3 regions of the Bacillus sp. S10(2024) genome follow, and region 2 is predicted to be linked to each of the others. Evidence: riboswitches for the same ligand, from Rfam matches in the RefSeq annotation. Region 2 holds a riboswitch; each other region holds the start of a gene.

Region 1 (4,279 bases), 3.3 Mb from region 2:
CAGATCATAAAAAACAATATATTTAGAACATTCTGAATAATAAAGATCGTTCTTTACAAAGAAAACGTTACCACGTGTTATGCTCAACTTCCTTTACAAAATATAAGGAGTTTCCTGATACACATAGTAATTCAACCAATTTGAGAATAGTAAATTTCCATGACTACGCCACCTTACTACTGGATTTTCCAAAGGATTGTCATGCTTAAAATAATTTTTGGGAATAGCAATATCCAATCCTCTTTGCTGATCGCGCTCATATTCTTGCTTTAATGTCTCACAGCTGTATTCACTATGACCAAGAACAAAAATATGCTTTCCATCTTTATTTATAACGAGATGAACACCGGCTTCTTCAGATGTCGCTAACACATCAAGCTCCTGTACGCGTTGAATATCAGATGCCCGTACTTCTGTATGACGAGAATGCGGTGCAAAAAAGCTTTCATCAAAACCGCGTAATAGTTTCACATGCTCCTGCTGCACTTCATGTTCAAATACCCCAAACATCTTTTGTTCTAGCGGATATTTCGGAACGTTGTAGTGATAATACAATCCTGCCTGCGCCCCCCAGCAAATATGAAGCGTTGATGTGACATGTGCATTCGAATACTCCATAATTTGTTTCAATTCATCCCAATAATCTACTTCTTCGAAAGGAAGTGTTTCAACCGGAGCACCAGTAATGATAAGTCCGTCAAATTTTTCTCCTTCAATATCACGAAATGTTTTATAAAAGCTTGTTAAATGCTCCTGCGTTACATTTTTTGCTGTATGGGACTCCATATGAAGTAAGTGGATATCGAGTTGAAGCGGTGTATTCCCAATTAAACGAAGCAACTGCGTTTCTGTTTCTTGTTTTGTTGGCATTAAGTTTAAAATAGCAATCTTCAAAGCACGAATATCTTGCGTTTCTGCTCGTTCTTTCGTCATCACAAAAATATTTTCATTTTGCAATACTTTACGAGCTGGTAAATCTTTAGCAATGATGATCGGCATACTGTTTTCCTCCAGAAAGTGCTGCCCCTAAATCAGCAATAATATCCGCCGCATCTTCAATACCAACTGATAACCGAATTAAATCAGGTGTTACACCTGCCAAACATTGCTGCTCTTCTGTAAGCTGACGATGCGTTGTGCTTGCAGGATGAATGACACAAGTTCTTGCATCTGCAACATGCGTCACCAATGTGGCAAGCTTCACATTTCCAATAAACTGTTTAGCAGGTTCAAGGCCGCCCTTTATTCCAAATGTTAAAACACCGCTCGCACCTTTCGGTAAATATTTTTGCGCCAATGCATAATTTTCATTACTTTGAAGTCCAGGATAATTGACCCACTCAACGCATTCATGCTGCGATAACCACTGTGCAACGGCTAGTGCATTTTGGCTATGACGCTCCATGCGAAGATGCAATGTCTCTAAGCCAATATTGCTCATGTACGCATTGAATGGGCTCATACAATTTCCATAGTCTCTTAATAACTGTACACGAGCTTTCACAATATATGCCGCTTGCCCAAACTTGTTCACATAACTCACACCATGATAGCTTGGATCTGATTCAACAAATTCAGGGAATTTACTCCAATCGAAATTCCCTCCATCAATAACAATGCCGCCTAGTGAGCTTGCATGACCATCGATATATTTCGTTGTAGAATGAACAACAATGTTTGCACCATGTTCAAATGCATGACATAAATACGGTGTCGCTAATGTATTATCCACAATAAACGGTACTCCAAGCTCTTTTGCCGCATCAGAAAACTCTTTAAAATTCAGTACATTCATCGCTGGATTCCCAAGCGATTCCGCATATACAAGCTTTGTTTTCTCATTTGCGAGAGCAACAATTTCATCAGCAGATAAGTTTGGATTAAAGAACGTGACCTCAATCCCAAGCTTTTTAAGACTAACTGCAAATAAATTAAATGTACCGCCGTATACTGTTGATGAGCAGAGCAAGTGATCACCACTGCCACAAATATTTAATATTGCTAGCATAATTGCAGCTTGCCCTGATGCCGTTGCAACCGCACCAACGCCGCCTTCTAACTCTGTGAGCTTTTGCTCAAAGGCCGCAAGCGTCGGATTTCCAATACGCGTATAAATATATCCTTCCGCTTCCAAATTAAAGAGGGCCGCTAAATCATCAGAAGTATCATATTTGTACGTCGTGCTTTGATAAAGCGGCAAAACACGCGGCTCACCATTTTTTGGCGTATAGCCACCTTGCACACAAATCGTTCCTTTTCCCCATGATTCTTCCATTTCTCAATCTCCTTTCTTTTATAAAAAATAAAAAACTGCTCCTTTCCTTAATAAGAAAGAAGCAGTTTAGATAAACGCTCGCCATGTAGCCTTTCTTATCTTTCAGGAAATACCTGCAGGATTTAGCACAATTCCGATTTACGGCTGTTGCCAAGGTTTCATAGGGCCCGTTCCCTCCACCTATTCTTGATAAGACATATGCAATTACCGATGATTTTATAGAAATTATTTCCTTATGTCAACTTTTTTTCTGAATGTTCTTAAAATATTCCATTAATTCCCCCATCATTTCCACCACCAGACTTTACCGAGTAAAGAATATTCTGTAAAATTCAAGGTATGAATGACAAATCATTCACAAACCAATAGGAGGCGATACATACATGAAAGTCGGGGAAATGTTAACTTTTGAAAAATCATTTACGAGAGAAGATGTAGAGCTATTTAGTAAAATTTCTGGTGATGCCGGTGAACACCATGTCGTTCCAGATGAACATGGACGCGTAATGGTACAAGGATTACTAGTTGCAACATTACCTACGAAAATTGGCGGCGATTTAAATTTTATCGCAAGAGATGCGGAATTTACTTTCTTACGTCCAGTCTTTACCGGAGATACCGTTCGATGTGAAGTCACACTTACTCATCACGAAGAACAAGCAGATCGAGTAATTGCCGTTTCAAAGGCAGAATGCTTTAATCAAAACGGTAAAAAAGTGTTGGAAGGATCTTTTCAAGGAATTATTCGTCAATAATTAAAGTAAAACTTCCATCAGTGGGGGATGCTTCATCCCTCACTGATAGAAAACCTGCCCCGCTTATTTTTTTACTTCTCTCTAAACCGTGAAATGAGATTTTACCACCTACCACTTTCCAGAGACACAAATAACATATATACATGAATTTATTATATGAATAGAATGAAATAGGGCTTTAAATTTGAAAAAATACAGGAAATGTTCTATTTTAAGATAAAAAATACATTTTAAAAACCTTACTTACTATGTAAAATGAAAGAGTTATATTTTATTCATTATGGTAACCCTGAAAATACTATTTGCAACAATGTTATACCTTATATAAATGTTTCTACATCACTTATTATAAAGTGATCTTTTTTCTTTATAGGGATACTTTCAAAACTTAAGTTGATTGGTATATCACTGTGCCCCCTACACATTTTTCATATGAATTTCAAATAAAATTCATATAAACCCTTTAATATTAAACACTATAGGTAATTCTCTATCTTTTGTATCAATTCTCTTCAATAAGTTCTTTATAAAAATGGAAAAAGAACTGTTATAACATTTATAAGTATAATTATTTTCGTATCAAAATCCCGAATTTTTTCATAACAGAATATAACATAAAGGAGGCATAAAAAATGGAAATTAGGAGAGGCATGCATTCTTTACTTATCATGTACGGTATGTTTCTAGGTGCTATAGTTGGTGCTACAGTCTGGTTATTTTTAGTTACCACAAATGCTGGAATTCATTTTATTTGGGGATATTTACCTAAGGAATTTTCATTACCACCTTATTACACAATTTGTGTAACAGTGCTTGGCGGTGTTCTTGTCGGACTGTCACAAAAGTACTTCGGTACATGCCCGCGTTTAATGCCAGAGGTAATGGGTGAATATAAGAAAACAGGTAGGATTGAGTACCGTTTTGTGCTTCAATCTACGTTAACAGCTATTATTGTTTTAATATTTGGTGCAAGTTTAGGACCGGAAGCAGCACTTGTTGGAATTATCGGTGGACTTTGTACGTGGGTTGGCGATCGTTTTCATTTTACTTTAAAAGGAATGAAGGGACTAACTGAAATTGGAATTGGCGCTACTTTAAGTGTTATTTTTAATGCACCATTATTCGGTTATTTAGCTCCAAGTGAAAATGAGAATAAACCAATTGACGAAATTTCCAAAGGAAAAAAGACTATTGTATATCTCGCTACTACTTTTGCTGGTTTTTCTGTTTATTTATTACTTAGTAAGTT
Region 2 (4,279 bases):
GCCAATGCGCTAAACGAACAAGCGGCCACTCCGCTACAACAAATAACACGGTTGCCCCATGCGCAGTATGAACGCGCACCCACTCTGGAAAACGAATATCATAGCAAATTGTTCCTGCACATGGTATACCCTCCAATAGAAAATGCCCCGTTTCATTTCCAGCAATCAAATATTTATGCTCATCCATCAGCTGAAACAAGTGCACTTTACTATATTCAGCCACAATGTTTCCGGTTCGATCACTAATATACATCGTATTTGTAACACCATTCTCTGTCTGCTTTGCGATCGAACCCCCAACAATATTTATACCATTTTGCTTACTCCACTTCGCTAATAACCATTTCGTATAATTGCCATCTTGATCAGCAATATCAGGAAGACGCTCTAAATCATAACCTGTTGCCCATAACTCTGGTAATACAATAACATCTGGATTTTCCTTCATCGCTTCGTTTATTTTTGTTTCAGCATGTTCTATATTTTTTGCAACATCACCAAAACTGATATTCATTTGTACACAAGCAATTTTCATTACGCTCTTCCTTCTTCCTTTTTATTTTTTTCTTTACAAAAAGTTGGAAAGATTATATCATTTGTCACTATAATTGCAACAACTTTCAAAAGAGGTGGAAAGTATGAAACATTTTCAATCTTCTGAGATATTAACATCATTACCAACACAATTTTTTGCTTCTCTTGTCGCCAAAGTAAATAGAGTAATGCAGGCTGGTCATGATGTTATTAACTTAGGGCAAGGAAATCCAGATCAACCAACACCAGCACACATCGTATCAGCATTACAACGTGCAGCAGAACACCCGATTCATCATAAATATCCTCCATTTCGAGGACATGAAAGTTTAAAAGAGGCTGTCGCTACATTTTATGAGCGTGAATACGGTGTACAATTAAACCCGAAAACAGAAATAGCTATTCTATTTGGCGGGAAAGCTGGCTTAGTTGAATTACCACTTTGTTTTACGAATCCAAATGATACAATCCTTGTTCCTGATCCAGGTTATCCAGACTATTTATCAGGGATATCCTTAGCAAAGGCAAAGATTGCTACAATGCCACTACTAGCAGAAAATAAATTTTTACCTGATTATACAAAGATTAATATACAAACTGCCGATGCAGCAAAATTAATGTTTTTAAACTATCCAAACAATCCAACCGGAGCCGTTGCAACAACAAAATTCTTTGAGGAAACTGTATCGTTTGCAAACAAACATGACATTTTAGTCTGCCATGATTTCGCGTATGGCGCCATCGGTTTTGATACTAAAAAGCCGATGAGTTTCTTACAAATCGATGGGGCAAAAAATATTGGTATTGAAATTTATACGTTATCAAAAACATATAATATGGCAGGATGGCGCATCGCGTTTGCCGTTGGGAATGAAAGTGTTATTGAAACGATTAACTTATTACAAGATCATATGTATGTTAGTATTTTTGGTGCTGTACAAGAAGCTGCTCGCGAAGCATTATTAAGCCCGCAAACTTGTGTCGATGAACTCGTAGAGCGCTATGAATCTCGAAAAAATGCTTTTATTACTGCTTGTCGTTCTATCGGCTGGAATGTCACTTCACCGAAAGGTTCTTTCTTTGCCTGGCTCCCCATTCCAGATGGGTATACGTCAGAGGAATTTGCTGATGTACTATTAAAACAAGCGCACGTTGCTGTCGCCCCAGGCATCGGCTTCGGAAAACACGGGGAAGGTTATATTCGCGTCGGTTTATTACATTCAGAGGAACGCCTTCAAGAAGCAGTTCATAGAATTGCTAAATTAAAAATTTTCAAAAAATCATTGACAACGTAAAAATTCTCTGTCAAAATTCAGTTATTAAAATTTTTAAACATTTCCAAATACTTCTTATCAAGAGCTGGTGGAGGGACGAGCCCGATGAAACCCGGCAACCGATCTACTTTATGTAGGCACGGTGCTAATTCTCGCAGCGTTACGCTGACAGATAAGGAGCTGGTTGTAAAAAAACCTCTCCTTAGCTGAGAGGTTTTTTTTATTCAACTAGGAGGTTATGAAAATGAGCGGAATAACAGCAACTTACTTCATTCACGATGATTCTCATAATTTAATCAAAAAAGCAGAGCAAATTGCTCTCGGTTTAACAGTTGGTTCGTGGACACACTTACCCCATTTGCTACAAGAACAATTAAAACAATATAAAGGTTCAGTCGTTAGCGTAGAAAAATTAGAAGATGATGAAAAAACAAACATATATCTTGATAAAAAAGTAACACGTGGACTGATTAAAATTCACTATCCAGCTGCTAACTTCACAACCGACTTACCAGCCATTTTTACAACTGTTTTCGGGAAATTATCCTTGGACGGAGAAATTAAATTAATTGATTTAACATTTTCTGATGAAATCAAAAGGAGCTTCCCTGGTCCTAAATTTGGCATCGATGAAATACGAAACAATTTAAATGTTCACAATCGACCTCTTCTCATGAGTATTTTCAAAGGAATGATCGGCCGGAATATCGGTTATTTAAAAACACAGCTTCGCGATCAAGCAAGCGGCGGTGTTGACATTGTAAAAGATGATGAAATTTTATTTGATAATCCGTTAACACCACTGTCAGAACGGATTCACGCCGGAAAAGAAGTATTACAATCTGTTTATGAAACATATGGTCATAAAACGTTATATGCTGTTAATCTTTCAGGACGGACTTATGATTTAAAAGAAAAGGCAAAACAAGCCGTTGCTGCTGGAGCTGATCTATTACTTTTCAACGTATTTGCATATGGACTTGATGTGTTGCAAGCTTTAGCGGAAGACAATGATATTTCTATCCCAATTATGGCACATCCAGCAGTAAGCGGAACTTACATAGCATCTAGATTATACGGATTTTCTCCATCTTTATTACTTGGCAAGCTTCTTCGCTATGCTGGTGCAGATCTCTCATTGTTTCCATCACCATATGGAAATGTCGCTTTACAACAAGAAGAAGCACTTTATTTAGCTAAAGCACTTACAGATGAAAACGAACCCTTTAAGCGTAGCTTTCCTGTTCCATCTGCTGGCATTCATCCAGGACTTGTTCCACTTCTCATTCGTGACTTCGGTGAGCAATGTGTCATTAATGCTGGCGGCGGTATTCACGGCCACCCATCCGGCGCACAGGGGGGCGGAAAAGCATTTCGAGCTGCTATCGATGCAGCATTAACAAACACGCCGCTTCATAAGAGTGATGACTCTTATTTACAAGCTGCCTTGCGCCTATGGGGCAATCCAGCTAAAGAGGTAAAAGCATGAGCATTCAAATTTTTTGTGATTTCGATGGCACAGTTACAAATAACGATAATATTGTTTCCATTATGCAACAATTTGCTCCACCAGAGGCCGAAACTATTAAACAACAAATTTTATCGCAAGAACTTTCTATTCAAGAAGGTGTAGGAAAACTTTTTTCTCTATTACCTTCAAGTTTACAGGCTAAAATTACAACTTTTATAAAAGAAACCGCATGCATTCGTACTGGCTTTACAGAATTTGTACATTATTTACAAAAAAATAATATCTCACTTTATATCATATCAGGGGGAATGGACTTTTTTGTTTATCCTCTTCTCGAAGGACTTGTTGATTTTGACAACATTTACTGTAATACAACTGATTTTTCCAATGACACAATTCAAGTAAATTGGCCGCATTCGTGCGATGAACATTGTGAAAATAAATGTGGTCTCTGTAAATCAACGCTTATTCGTAATTTAAGCTCACAAGGCGATTTTAAAATTGTAATTGGTGATTCTATTACAGATTTTCAAGCAGCAAAACTTGCTGACAAAGTATTTGCTCGTGACTTTTTGATTACTAAATGTATAGAACACCATATTCCTTATATACCATTTGAAACATTTCATAATATACAAAACGAAGTAGAAAAATTGTTAGGGGTGATAAAGTGAGACAGCTCTTTCGTCAGTGGCAAGAACTGAGTGAACTGAAAAAAGAATTAACTGACCGAAATTGGTTTCCAGCAACAAGCGGTAACATTTCAATAAAAGTGAGTGATAATCCTCTTACCTTTCTCGTTACAGCAAGTGGAAGAGATAAAACAAAAACAACACCGGATGACTTTTTGTTAGTTGATCAACACGGCAATCCTGTTTTAGAAACTAATTTACGCCCTTCTGCCGAAACACTGCTGCACACTCACATTTATAACCTGACAAATGCTGCATGTGTCTTACACATTCATACGACTGATAATAATGTCATTACGAACGTATAC
Region 3 (4,279 bases), 1.8 Mb from region 2:
TCTTTATTATATATACATAGAAGAAAAAGGCATTGTATTCCAACACCTTTTCTTCTATCACTATATCATAAGCTCATTTTATAATATACTACAATTATTTTATTACCTATTTGTCTAAAGATACTTCTTTTTTTCCTTTCATTTCGCGTTCAAGCTTTGCAATTTTCATATCAAATGTGTCACGTTCATAACCTTCATTTATGCGAAGCTCTAAATCACGAATGTGATTTTCAATTTCTTCGAAGCGTAAAAATGGATTATTTTCATCCATCTTATGAAGAGCCGTATTCATACGGCGGTTTGCATGTGCCATATTTTCACGTGCCATTAATTCCATACGTTTTGCATTCATTTCTTTTAATTTATTTTTCATTTCAGATAGACGACGTTCTAGCTCATCTATTTGTTCTACAACCCCTTCATACATTTTTTCTAAGCGAGCAACTTGCCCTTCGTAGTATGCTACTTCTTCTAATGCACGTTCATGTAGTTGCATTTCTCCTGCTTCCCTTGCAATTACAGCTTGTTTGGATCTCTTGTTTACGAAATAACGCGCCCCTTCAAGCTCATGAGCAAAATTAGATTTTAATGTTTTGTGACGCTCAATTAATTTTTCAATTTTTGTTACCTCGCGCTCACTATTACGTAAATATTGATTTAACATCGCAATTGGATTTTTTCTTTCTTTCTCGTCTAATACATTATGAAAATCTGCAAGTACTGCATCTCGTACACGTCCGAATAATGATTGTTTCATTTTTAATCTTCCTCTCTTCTACTCTATTATTTTTTATTTCATATTAGTTATTTTTCATTAATTTGTTCCACTCATCTTCAAAATTGTTATACGGCTCCGAGCTATCTGAAGCAGCATCTACTACATGTTTCTCTTTTTTCCATTCACGGTATCCATAATATAGAACGACTAATGCCACAATACCGATTAATGCTGGGGAATGGGACAGGGCAATTGACAAGCCGATTAAACCGACAATACCCCAAGCTAGTTTTCCAAAAAATGATTGTGCTCGCACAAATGATTTATAGCTCCAATACACAATCCCTGCTCCAATCGCTAATCCTACAATACCAGCAAGACTTCCAAGAGCAATTAAAGCCAAAATACCGGCTGCCATAAACGCTAAAAATTGTTTCATCTTGTGCTTGCCTCCCTTCGTTTTGATACTCTTATCTTACCTATCTTTTCATTTTTCTATAACGAGCTTAAGAACCGTTTTTCTCTCAGACTTAAGTCCTATTTATTATCAGACCTATTTTTAAAGTAAGATGAAATCAGTCGTTATATCTAAACCAAAAGAGGATGCCTACTATAAGACATCCTCTTCTGATTATTATGCTATTTTTTGATATTCCTTTTTCTCAGGCGAAAGACGCGGAAAATTAATGACAATTGAGATAATACCGCAGACAGCAACTAACATTGGATAAAATGAGTATGGTAATAATTCAATTGGTGAAAGTGAAGCAAATCCTGCCGCCGTTAACATTTGTGCACCGTATGGGATTAATCCTTGCACACTACAAGAGAATAAATCTAACAAGCTCGCCGATTTTTTCGGATCAATATTATATTGATCTGCAACATTCTTTGCTAGTGGACCTGTAAAAATAATAGAAATTGTATTATTTGCTGTGCACATATTTGTCATACTTACAAGACCAGCAATTCCGAATTCTGCACCTTTTTTTGAACGAATATTACGTGTTAGCACATTCATTAAATAATGAATGCCGCCGTTATATTGAATAATTCCAACCATTCCACCGATTAAAATCGCTAATAATACCATTTCCATCATACCATTAATTCCTACTGTGACACTTTTAAAGAAACTTGCTAATGTGTAGCTTCCATCTACCATGCCAATAATACCAGCTAACACTGTTCCTCCTGATAATACAACTAGTACGTTACATCCAAGCAGCGCTGTAATTAACACCCCTGCATACGGTAAAATTTTCACCCAATTAAACGCATGTGCTGTCATATTTGTATGAGTGCCTAACGTAAGAACGACTAACAGTACACTCGTAACAATAGCAGCTGGTAATACAATTAAGAAATTTGTTTTAAATTTATCTTTCATTTCCGTTCCTTGTGTACGTACAGCTGCAATTGTCGTATCTGAAATAAAAGATAAATTGTCGCCAAACATTGCACCACCAACAACTGTTGCCATAGCAAGCGCCATAGAAATATCCGTGTGTCCACTAATCCCTACTGCAATTGGCCCTAATGCTGCAATCGTGCCCATTGATGTTCCCATTGCTAATGAAATAAATGCACCAATAATAAACAGTCCAGCAATTAAGAAACCTGGTGGCAAAATAGAAAGAGCTAAGTTTACCGTTGCTTCAACAGCGCCCATACCTTTTGCAGTTTCAGAAAATGCACCTGCTAACACAAAGATCAATACCATAATCATGATATCTGGATTTCCAGCCCCTTTAGCAAAGCGTTCAACCTTTGTAGTAAAGTTTTCTTTCCTGTTCATTACTAATGCAGCCGCAACTGCAATTAAAATAGCAACCAAAATTGGTAATTTATAAAAATCCCCTGTAATTACACCAGAACCAATAAATAATGCTAAAAATATGCCAAGTGGTAATAATGCCAATGCATTTCCTTTTGTTTGTTCCAAAGTTATACCCTCTCCTATTTCTAAACCTATCCTTCACAAGAGCGAAAAAGACCTCTTCTGAAGAGAAGAGGTCTTATATATCATATAAGAAACACTCTTCTCATCTATCAAGCATACCGCTTGCTGGATTTGGCACAGCACTCTATTATGAGTCCGCTGCCGAGGCATCTTAGGGCCAGTCCCTCCGCCTCTCTTGATAAGAAGGTTTCATATTATATTTTTGTGTAAATCAATCTTTTTCTACTTTAATCGTTGCAGGAGAAAATGTCAAATATTATTTCTATCAAAATAGTTGGTATTTTTTTGATATTATAGAAACAGAAAATAAAGTAACAAATATCAGCAACAATCTTTTATTTTTTGAATTTCTGTTTCTAAAATCGAAAACCATAAAAATTCTTTTTCTTCAATTTTTTTCATAATCCACTTTGCTGTATTCCAAGCTAAATTATACTCCTCTTTTGAAATGTCTCCGTCCATATATGCTTTTTCTAACTCATCTTCATCTAATAAATACATTTTCTCATTTGCTAACATGACAACATCTAAATATAAATCATCGAAATAAGGCAGTCCTCTTTCATCCATTTTATACTCTTTTGCAACATCAATATAATATTGAACAAGCTCTTTTTTCTCATTCAGCATCGCTGTAATGGCAAAATTTTTTCCATTTATGAAATATTGGATCCAAGTATAACCATTTTGCGCAATACAAATCTTCCGATTATTATACTGTTTATAACTAGGCTCTCTCACTTGCTTTATAAGTAATATACCTAACATACCGTCCTGTACATCTTTTACCGCATACGTTTTATCAATTAGCCGTTTCCATGATGAGCCATCTCCATATTTACGTTTCATCCTCATTACTCCTTATTCCATATAGAAATTCATTTAAATTTTTTTCATATAAGTCGCTGCTACGTAAAACAAAACATGATCTGCACTTGCATTCTCTCTTTACTTTAATTATTACACGTGGCAGAAACGGACTTGAACGCTCCTTAATTCGTATGTATATAGAAAAAAGACCTTCACGTGCACCGTGAAGGCCCTTCTATCATTTAAGCTACTTGCTTCTCTGAAATCTCTTTCAAATAAGCTTGTCCTTTTTCTGCGTCATACTGTCCTTCCCATTTAGACATAACAACTGCAGCTAATGAGTTACCTACTACGTTTACTGCAGTACGTGCCATATCTAAAATACGGTCAATACCAGCGATAAACGCTAAACCTTCAGATGGAATACCTACTGTATGAAGCGTTGCTAATAATACAACGAATGATACGCCCGGTACACCAGCAATCCCTTTTGAAGTAACCATTAAGACAAGAAGTAATGTAACCTGTTGTGTAATCGATAAATCAATACCATACATTTGCGCTAAGAAAATCGCTGCAATTGCTTGATATAACGTTGAACCATCTAAGTTAAATGAATAACCAGTTGGAATAACGAAAGATGTGATTGCTTTCGGGCATCCGAAACGCTCCATCTTTTCCATAATCTTTGGTAGAACCGTCTCTGAGCTTGCTGTAGAATATGCTAAAATAAGCTCGTCTTTTAAAATCTTAAAGAATTGGAAAATATTAATTCCAAATAACTTTGC

Evidence for each region. A riboswitch is a leader RNA that binds a small molecule or an ion and turns the genes downstream of it on or off. The one in region 2 is predicted to bind S-adenosylmethionine.
Region 1: it holds a riboswitch for S-adenosylmethionine, as region 2 does, so the genes downstream of both, AB1280_RS18425 (bifunctional O-acetylhomoserine aminocarboxypropyltransferase/cysteine synthase) here and mtnW (2,3-diketo-5-methylthiopentyl-1-phosphate enolase) in region 2, are expected to answer to the same signal.
Region 3: it holds a riboswitch for S-adenosylmethionine, as region 2 does, so the genes downstream of both, AB1280_RS10690 (Na+/H+ antiporter NhaC family protein) here and mtnW (2,3-diketo-5-methylthiopentyl-1-phosphate enolase) in region 2, are expected to answer to the same signal.

What each region holds. Positions count from the first base shown of each region.
Region 1 covers NZ_JBFLUR010000002.1:3,611,999-3,616,277, reverse strand. The annotation lists gene metA (homoserine O-acetyltransferase MetA) at 94-999, opposite strand; gene AB1280_RS18425 (bifunctional O-acetylhomoserine aminocarboxypropyltransferase/cysteine synthase) at 980-2,275, opposite strand; SAM riboswitch class I at 2,368-2,471, opposite strand; gene AB1280_RS18420 (enoyl-CoA hydratase) at 2,659-3,030, shown strand; gene AB1280_RS18415 (chloride channel protein) at 3,663-4,279, shown strand, end outside.
Region 2 covers NZ_JBFLUR010000002.1:297,243-301,521, reverse strand. The annotation lists gene AB1280_RS01700 (carbon-nitrogen family hydrolase) at 1-535, opposite strand, end outside; gene AB1280_RS01695 (pyridoxal phosphate-dependent aminotransferase) at 639-1,829, shown strand; SAM riboswitch class I at 1,881-1,987, shown strand; gene mtnW (2,3-diketo-5-methylthiopentyl-1-phosphate enolase) at 2,053-3,297, shown strand; gene AB1280_RS01685 (2-hydroxy-3-keto-5-methylthiopentenyl-1-phosphate phosphatase) at 3,294-3,953, shown strand; gene AB1280_RS01680 (methylthioribulose 1-phosphate dehydratase) at 3,950-4,279, shown strand, end outside.
Region 3 covers NZ_JBFLUR010000002.1:2,077,465-2,081,743, forward strand. The annotation lists gene AB1280_RS10680 (PspA/IM30 family protein) at 107-757, opposite strand; gene AB1280_RS10685 (flagellar basal body rod protein) at 801-1,157, opposite strand; gene AB1280_RS10690 (Na+/H+ antiporter NhaC family protein) at 1,353-2,663, opposite strand; SAM riboswitch class I at 2,761-2,866, opposite strand; gene AB1280_RS10695 (DUF402 domain-containing protein) at 3,003-3,530, opposite strand; gene gltP (glutamate/aspartate:proton symporter GltP) at 3,734-4,279, opposite strand, start outside.